One region of the Thalassospira sp. A3_1 genome, then DNA from elsewhere that is predicted to be linked to it. Evidence: predicted binding sites of a transcription regulator. Region 1 holds the regulator's gene; each other region holds the start of a gene.
The links. Region 1 encodes PhoB, which activates phosphate uptake and scavenging genes when phosphate is short. Its sites were predicted from a motif close to TNTCATAAAACTGTCA; they were not measured.

Region 1 (2,205 bases):
GAAGCGGGATTCGGAACTGGCCGAAAAGGTCATTATTTCCGATCATCGTATCGATACGCTGGAACAGGAAGTACAGGATTTTGCCGTACGTCTTCTGGCCCTGCGTCAGCCGATGGCAGATGACCTGCGTCAGGTGGTGACAGCACTTAAACTTTCCAACGATCTGGAACGTATTGGCGATCTGGCGAAAAACATTGCCAAGCGCGCGCAGGTTCTCAACCAGGTGCCGCCGATCCGTCCGGTTCAGGTGATCCCGAACATGGCGAAGCTGTGCCAGGAAATCATCAAGGACGTTCTGGACGCCTATATCGAAGGCGATGCGGAAAAGGCCCAGCGTGTCTGGGCGCGTGATCAGGAAGTTGACGATATGTATAACTCCCTGTTCCGTGAATTGCTGACCTATATGATGGAAGATCCGCGTAACATCACGGCATCGACCCATCTGCTGTTTATTGCCAAGAACATCGAACGTATTGGCGATCACGCGACCAATATCGCCGAAACGATCTATTACCGGATCAAGGGTGAAGACCTGCCGATGGATACTCGGCCAAAAAATGACGCGGCGAATTTCGCTGTCGTAGAACCGAATGAGTGACACTGGAGCATAGGAAGATGGACCCAACGGTTCTTATCGTCGAGGACGAAGCTGCAATCGTAACCATGTTGCGCTACAACCTCGAACGCGAGGGGATGCAGGTTGTCGAAGCCGGAGACGGTGACGAAGCGTTGAAGATTCTGGCTGAAACCCATGTCGACCTGGTCCTTCTGGACTGGATGTTGCCGGTAATGTCGGGGATCGAGGTTTGCCGCCAGATCCGCCGGAAACCGGAAAGCCGCGATTTGCCGGTGATCATGGTTACCGCGCGTGGCGAAGAAGGTGACCGCATCCGTGGCCTTGATACCGGTGCCGACGATTATGTGACCAAGCCATTCGCGATTGGCGAATTGCTGGCGCGTATTCGCGCGTTGCTTCGCCGATCCGGCCCGGCGCAACCACAAGGGCAGTTGATCTATTCCGATATCGAAATGGATCTGGCCGCCCATCGTGTCAGCCGTAACGGCAAGGCCATACATCTTGGCCCGACCGAATTCCGTCTGCTGCGTTACTTCCTCGAACATCCGGGGCGGGTTTTCTCGCGCGAGCAGCTTCTGAACGCGGTTTGGGGTCCGAACATCTATGTCGAAACCCGAACGGTTGACGTACATATTCGCCGCCTGCGCAAGGCATTGAATGACGTCAAGGGAACGCGCGATGTGATCCGTACGGTTCGTGCCGCTGGTTACGCACTGGATGTCGAAGCCGCCTGATCGCGGTTATTCCGGAAGGTGAAACGAAAAACCCCCATCCTTATGATGGGGGTTTTTGTTTTCAGGTGGTTTTCCTGGATTTTACCGGTTTGGCCGATTTTGATGCCGGATCTTCGGTTTTCTGGCGCGCGGTGCGTGGCGCCAGTTCGTTCATCAGAAGCATATCGGCACGACGGAACTTGGCAATTTCGGTATCGATATCTTCCTGCGGGATGTCGCAGGCTGCCAAAACATGGTCGGACAGGCGCAAACCGGTTTCGAGTACTTCGGGGATGGCGGCATCCGCACCGCTGCGTGACAGGGGCCCGATATGGGTGATGTCCTGTGCGCGGGCAAAGATTTTCAGGTGTGGATAGTGCTGGCGCAACAGGGCAACCGTCTTTTCGGTTGCGTGTGGGTTCCCCATGGCAACGGCGGCAATATGGGCCTGTTCTGTATGGGCCGCTCGGAATGTTTCCGGACGTGATCCATCTGCAAAATAAACCGGCAGACCTTCGGCACGGCCGCGTGAAACCTGCTGGGCATCGGATTCAAGAACGATGAACGGGATATCCTTGGTACGCAGCAGACGGGCCAGAACCCGGCCGACACGCCCGCAACCAATCACCAGAACATGCTTCTGAATGCCATCGGTTTCATCTGAAATTTCGCTAAGCTGATCGTTTTCCTTGGGATGAAGTTTCTGTTCGATCCGGTGGCCCAATGAAATCAGGGAGGGGGTCAGACCCATCGAAATCGCGACAACCGGGATCAGCATTACGGCGATATCAATCGGAACCGCGCCATTCTGCGATGCCAGTGCCAGCATGACAAAGGCAAACTCGCCGCCAGCGGCAAGGCTCATGGCAACCCGGATCGATGATGCCCGGTTAAAGCCGATCAACAGGGATAACC
Region 2 (2,205 bases), on a different contig from region 1:
GTCGACCACCAACCTTTACATGGAACCGGGCACCATATCGCCCGCCGACATGATCAAGGACATCAAACAGGGCCTTTACATCACCGAGATGATCGGCAGCAGCGTCAACGGTGTGACCGGCGATTATTCGCGGGGTGCATCGGGCTTCTGGATCGAAAATGGTGAACTGGCTTATCCGGTTTCCGAAATCACGGTTGCCGGTAACCTTAAGGACATGTTCAAAACGGCCGTACCGGCCAATGACCTGACCTTTAAATACGGCACCAATGCCCCGACAATCCGGATTGATGGCATGACGCTGGCCGGGCAATAAGCCCGAAAATCAATCTGCGGCGATTTGCAACAGGGGTGTGTTTGGCGCATCCCTGTTTTCGTTTTGGCGGCCATTGCATTGGTCGGCATAGGCCTGAGGCACCATAACCCGAACCGGATAGGGCGACAGGCTGATTTCACATGGCAGCTTGCCGGCACTTTCGCCGTCAATCTGCAAGGGTGCCGGGCCGCAGTGGCTGGTGATGGTCAGTCGTTCGGTCTGTACGACCGATACATCGGTTTGCGCGTGCAAGCGGTTCAGGGTCAAAGCAATCCCGTATCGCGCCAACGCCATAAAGCCGCTTCCGGGCATCAGCACAACATCAAGGCTGTTATCGGTCAGTTTGGCATCAGGTGAAATAACGAACGCCCCGCCGTAATGCTTGGCATGTGTCGCAACCACACCGGCGACGCGATATTGTTCGCGCCCGATATTAACCTCGAAATCGCGGTGATGCGGAAAGATGATATTCCGGAGCCCTTCGATAACATATGCCCCCTTGCCGATCAGTCTTTTAAGTTTTAGCGACACGTTTGCGACGGTATCGGCATCCGCGCCCATGCCGACCATCAAAAAGAACGCACGGCCATTGACCAGACCGGGCCGCACCCAGACCTGGGCCGGGTTATTGATGTAATCGGCAATTGCCTGCGCGCGGATTTCAAGCCCGACCTCGACCGCCAGAACATTGGCCGTTCCCAGCGGAATGATGCCAAGCGGCGGGACTTCGTGGCCTTCGATCTGCGCATCCAGCAAACCGTTCAGGGCCTCGTTCAGCGACCCATCCCCGCCGGCAACAAAAAGCCGTTGATGGGCACGAACCTTGCGCGCCAGTTCACGGGCATGGCCGGGATGGGTTGTCTGTAACAATTCAACCTTTATGCCAGCCTTCTGTAAAATGCTTGAAAGGAAACGCTGTTTGTTTCCGCCTGCACGCGGATTGAAGATGACCGTTACCCCGTCATGGGTCATTGCGAAAAACTTTCGAAATAAAAATGAAACATTACTTTCGCGTTCCCTTTATACAAAATGAAATATGTAACAGGATATTGACAGAACCGATAAATTTATATGAACGGGTTATATATTCGCGCCATTTGTTTTAAACAATTACTGGTTGGGGACAGTATCCGGCATGTAAAACCGTCGGATTCCAGCCGTCCTTATGGCAGGATACGGAGGAGCGGCAATGACAGCGATGACGCTGCAACCGCATTACCGCACGGTCTGGATTTCAGACGTCCATCTCGGAACACGTGGATGTCAGGCAGATCTTCTTTTGGATTTCCTCAATGAAGTAACGGCAGATACCTATTATCTGGTTGGCGATATCATTGACGGCTGGCGGCTTAAGAAAAGCTGGTACTGGCCCGAAAGCCACCATGCCGTGATCACCACAATCATGGACAAGGCCAAAAATGGTGCGAAGGTCATCTTTGTGCCCGGCAACCATGATGAATTCGCCCGCGAGTTTGTCGACATGACCTTCGGGCATGTCGAAGTCAAGATGAACGACATTCACGAGACGGCAGATGGCAGAAAGCTTCTGATCATTCATGGCGACGAGTTTGATGGTGTCGTCAAATATGCCAAGTGGCTCGCCTATCTTGGGGATACGGCCTACAACCTCGCGATTGTCCTGAACCGTTACTACAACGGCATTCGCCGCCGATTGGGTTACGGATACTGGTCGCTATCGGCCTATCTTAAAAACCGGGTCAAGAACGCGGTCCAGTTCGTCTGCAATTTCGAAAATGCCGTCGCGCACGAAGCCGCCAAACGCAAGGTGGATGGCGTGGTTTGCGGCCATATCCATCACGCCGAAAAGCGGATGATTGGCGATGTGCTGTATTGCAATGACGGCGACTGGGTCGAAAGCTGCACCGCGCTTG
Region 3 (2,205 bases), on a different contig from region 1:
GCGCAGGTTGGCTTCCTCGTCAAAACGTGCCTTAAGCTCCACCATGGCCGTAACCGATTTGCCGGCCTCGGCGGCGGCAATCAGGGCCTTGACGATCGGGCTGTTTTCCGATGTGCGATAAAGGGTCTGTTTGATCGTGACAACATCGGGGTCACGTGCGGCCTGCAACAGGAACTGCACAACGACGTCGAAATCTTCGAACGGGTGATGAACGACGATGTCCTTTTTGCCAATCGCGGCAAAGCAATCACCGCCAAAGTCGCGCACCCGTTCGGGATAACGCGCGCCATATGGCGGGAACAGCAGATCATGATGCAGATCGGAATCGATCAGTTGTTTGACGTCAACAACACCCAGAAGACCATCAACCTTGACGACTTCCTCAGGTGCGACCGAAAGTTCATCGACCACGAAATCCAGAAGGTCTTCGGGCATCTTGGCATTGACTTTAAGCCGGATGATGCTGCCGCGGCGACGGCGTTTCAGGGCGGTCTTGAAAACACGCACCAGATCTTCGGCTTCTTCTTCAATTTCAACGTCCGAGTCACGGATGACACGGAACAGGCCATGTTCGATCATGTCGAAACCGGGGAACAGCTTATCCAGATAAAGAACAATCGCCTGTTCCAGCGGAAGGTAGCGTTCGGTGCGGCCCGGCAGACGCAGGAAACGGCCGATCTTCGGCGGCACCGGGATTAGGCCGCGCATGTTGTGACCATCCGCCGGGTCAAACAGCTGCATGACAATCGCAAAGCCAAGGTTCGGAATGAACGGGAAGGGATGCGACGGATCAATGGCAAGCGGTGTCAGCGTCGGGAAGATTTCGCGCATGAAATAGCCATCAAGCCATTTGCGGTCCGTCTGCGTCAGATCTTCCGGTCCGATCACGGAAATGCCGTGCTTTTCCATCTCGGTGCTAAGCTGCTGCCAGATGCGCTGCTGATCCTGCATCAACTGGTTGGCATCATAGGTGATGGCGCGAAGCTGCTCGGACGGGCTCATGCCATCCTGGCTGACTTTGGTCATGCCTGCGCGCAACTGCCCGACCAGACCGGCAACGCGAACCATGTAAAATTCGTCAAGGTTGCTGGCGGAAATCGACAGGAAACGCACGCGTTCCAGCAACGGGTGACGTTTGTTTTGTGCCTCTTCAAGGACGCGACCGTTAAAGGCCAGCCACGAAAGTTCGCGGTTTATAAAGCGCTTGTCCGAATCAAGTGTGATTGCGCTTGATTGAATAACGGCGGCGTGGGTCACGCTATGCCTCCTGCGAAAGTGGGTTTGTGTCCTTGAAATAAGGCGACAGGCCCCGGTTGCGATTGGAGTATAGGATAACTGCTTGTCGGGGTGCAATTTTCTTAAATTTTTAAGTCAGTTTTTATGATGGCTTCACAGCGCCCTATGTGACATGCAAAAGTCTGCCTTTCGCGAGATTACCGGATACCGATTTTATGAAGACACTGCTCCTGCTCAGGCATGCAAAATCAAGCTGGACCGATCCATCCCGATCCGATCATGACCGGGAACTGAACCGGCGCGGTGAACAGGCAGCCCCGGTGATGGGGCGCTACCTGCAGGATCAGGGACTGGTGCCCGATCTGATCTGGTGTTCGACCGCGGCACGTGCCGTGCAGACACTGACGTTGCTGGGGCGCGATTTTGCAAGCACGTCAGACGTGATCTATAACGAAGACCTCTATATGGCGAGCGAGAAGGTGTTGCTTGACAGCCTTGTCCAGACTCATGACGAAGCGCGTTGCGTGATGATGGTCGGCCATAATCCGGGGATGGAGGATTTCGCCGCACAGCTGTTTGGCGATGGTGACGGCGAGGCGTTGTTGCAGATGAAGCGCAAATTTCCCACCTGCGGGCTTTGTCAGTATGAATTTGACGTTGATCACTGGGCGGATGTCCGCCCCGAAACCGGGCGTCTGATCCGCTTTGTGAAGGTCAAGGATTTGCAGGGCATCGGTGCGCCGCCAACCTGAAATTCCGGCCCGCAATGCAGACCATTGCGACGGGCACTTGACGGCAGGCCTTTGGCAGCGTTTTATACCGCAGAATTTCAAGCGCCGCGTCGCGCAAACAGACAGATCACCCGATTTGACCGCCCCGAATTGACCGGGGTGGTCGGTTTGCGGTGCTTTTTTGTTTGACAGCGCGGTGCAGCCATGCACCTTTGCGCCAAATTTGCGGCCCGAAATA
Region 4 (2,205 bases), on a different contig from region 1:
CGCGCCCGATGCCCCAATGATGGCAACGACGCTTTCGCCCGGAACTTCAAGGTTCAGGTCCTTCAGAACAGCCTCATCCTTGCCATAGCGTTTGACCAGATCTTTGATACGCAGCATCACGATACCTTGAAAAAAAAAGACTACCGGGACCGAAAAGCGATCCCGGCAGAAGCAGTTTGAAAGAAGGGATTACTTCAGGTTGTCCGGGGTGTATTTCACACCGTTGGCAGCCTGGATTTCACGAATAACGTCCCAGTCTTTCTGATAGGTGACAGGTACGAATTTCGACACGCCTTTGAACTCTTCGCCAAGGGCGGTGCCCTTCATGTCGAAGGTAAAGAAGGCTTCCTTGATCTTTTCGATCAGTTCCGGCTTCAGGTTATAGGCATAGTTGAACGAAGTGGTCGGGAAAGGCTTGCTTTCATAAAGGATTTTGACGTCAGCCGGATCGTACAGATCGCGCTGGGCCATACGTTCAACCACTTCGGATGCGACCGGGGCTGCGTCATAGTCACCGGCAACAACGCCCAGCATCGACTGGTCGTGCGAACCGGAATAGACGACTTCGTAATCCTGTTCCGGGACGATGCCCTGACCCGGAAGCAATGCGCGCGGTGCCAGGTTGCCCGAGTTCGAGGTCGGGGACGTATGGGCGACACGTTTGCCCTTAAGATCGGCAAGCGAATTGATGCCGCTGTCAACGCGGGTATAAAGCTGCAACGTGTAACCAAAACGACCGTCATCCGCACCCATCAGGGCAAACGGAACCGCACCGGCAAGGTTAACCGCAAACGGGGTCGGCCCGGTCGAGAAACCGGCAACATGCAGACGGCCGCTGCGCATGGCTTCGACTTCGGCGGAATTCGACTGAACCGCAAAGAAGTGAACATCCTTGCCGGTTACTTTTTCAAGATGTTCAAGGAACGGCTGCCAGATATCGGCATAAACCGCCGGGTCTTCGACCGGGGTATAGGCAAACACGAGGGTGTCGGGATCAACCTGCTGATCGGCAGCCGGTGCATCGGCGACCAGATCGCCATCCATGTCGCAATACATCTGATCAAGATCGCCGCGTGCGATGCAATCATCGGCCTGTGCAAATGCCGTGCTGCTGCCAAAGCTCATCATGCCGATGGCGGCAAGCACCGTAGAAACTTTCAAAAAGTCTGTTTTTTTCGCATGTGAAAACATGTGATCGAGCCTTTCTTCCCTGTAAACGCTGGTAAAGCGCCATTTTTTAATGTGGTTTTGTTGGTCTTATTGTTGCTTTTATCAACATTATAGAAGGTCAAAAAGTTGGAAAAGCAACACAAAACTGTAACAAACGGTTACAAGGATAGCTGATAGCCTTGCCGGAATGGGGTGCGATCAAAGGTATTCAGGGGAGAGAGCGTCTTTGCGTATCGGAAAAAAAGAACGGCAGCAGCGCATTCTTCAGGAGCTGCAAGTCCATCCGCATGTGAGAGTTGCCACATTGGCGGAGCGATTCGATGTGGCAACTGAAACAATTCGCCGCGATCTTGATGCGCTAAGCGAAAATGGCCTGATTAAGCGTGAATTTGGCGGCGCATCCGCACAGCCAATGGGCCATCAACCCGATCTGGCGCAGCGACAGATGACTGCGGTTGCCGGGTTCGAACGGATCGGCATCATGGCGGGGACCATGATCCGCCCGGGTGACGTGATCATGATTGATGCCGGGTCCACCGTTAGTCAGCTTGCCCCCTATATGGCCCAGAATCCCGGCGCATTGCGGCGCACGGTTCTGACCAATTGCTATGCGGTGGTGCATGGCATGGGCGAGCAGGCGGTGATTGACGATGTCATCATGTGTCCCGGGCAGTTCGACCCGCGTGAAAATGCGGTTTACGGCAATGATACCGTCGAATTCCTGCGCCGTTTTCACGCCAACAAGGCCTTTATCGGGGCGTCGGGCGTTGCATGGCAGGGGTTCAGTGACGTTAACCGTCGGGCGGTTGCGGTCAAACGCGCGATGATGGAACGGTCCGATGAAACCTGGCTGATGGTCGATCACACCAAGTTTGATCAGCGTTACCTTGAAAACATCGCACCGCTTGAAGCACTGACCGGGGTGATCACCGATCGTTTGCCACCCGAAAAACTGCTGTCCCATCTGGATCGCATCGGCGTTCAGATTGTCGCATGGCAGGACAATGTTTCCGCAGATCACGGGGCAATCGCCGG

Region 2: a site for PhoB is predicted at 1,299-1,314, ahead of J7395_RS09400 (diacylglycerol kinase family protein). Genes of this name have one in related genera too.
Region 3: a site for PhoB is predicted at 1,359-1,374, ahead of J7395_RS12765 (RNA degradosome polyphosphate kinase). Genes of this name have one in related genera too.
Region 4: a site for PhoB is predicted at 1,306-1,321, ahead of phnD (phosphate/phosphite/phosphonate ABC transporter substrate-binding protein). Genes of this name have one in related genera too.

Annotation. Positions count from the first base shown of each region.
Region 1 is NZ_JAGHQQ010000001.1:644,167-646,371, reverse strand. Features, by position in the region: gene phoU (phosphate signaling complex protein PhoU) at 1-598, shown strand, start outside; gene phoB (phosphate regulon transcriptional regulator PhoB) at 616-1,311, shown strand; gene J7395_RS02940 (cation:proton antiporter) at 1,373-2,205, opposite strand, start outside.
Region 2 is NZ_JAGHQQ010000002.1:521,296-523,500, reverse strand. Features, by position in the region: gene J7395_RS09405 (TldD/PmbA family protein) at 1-313, shown strand, start outside; gene J7395_RS09400 (diacylglycerol kinase family protein) at 323-1,285, opposite strand; gene J7395_RS09395 (UDP-2,3-diacylglucosamine diphosphatase) at 1,503-2,205, shown strand, end outside.
Region 3 is NZ_JAGHQQ010000002.1:1,199,787-1,201,991, forward strand. Features, by position in the region: gene J7395_RS12765 (RNA degradosome polyphosphate kinase) at 1-1,257, opposite strand, end outside; gene J7395_RS12770 (histidine phosphatase family protein) at 1,452-1,988, shown strand.
Region 4 is NZ_JAGHQQ010000002.1:541,556-543,760, forward strand. Features, by position in the region: gene phnC (phosphonate ABC transporter ATP-binding protein) at 1-117, opposite strand, end outside; gene phnD (phosphate/phosphite/phosphonate ABC transporter substrate-binding protein) at 190-1,161, opposite strand; gene J7395_RS09515 (DeoR/GlpR family DNA-binding transcription regulator) at 1,358-2,205, shown strand, end outside.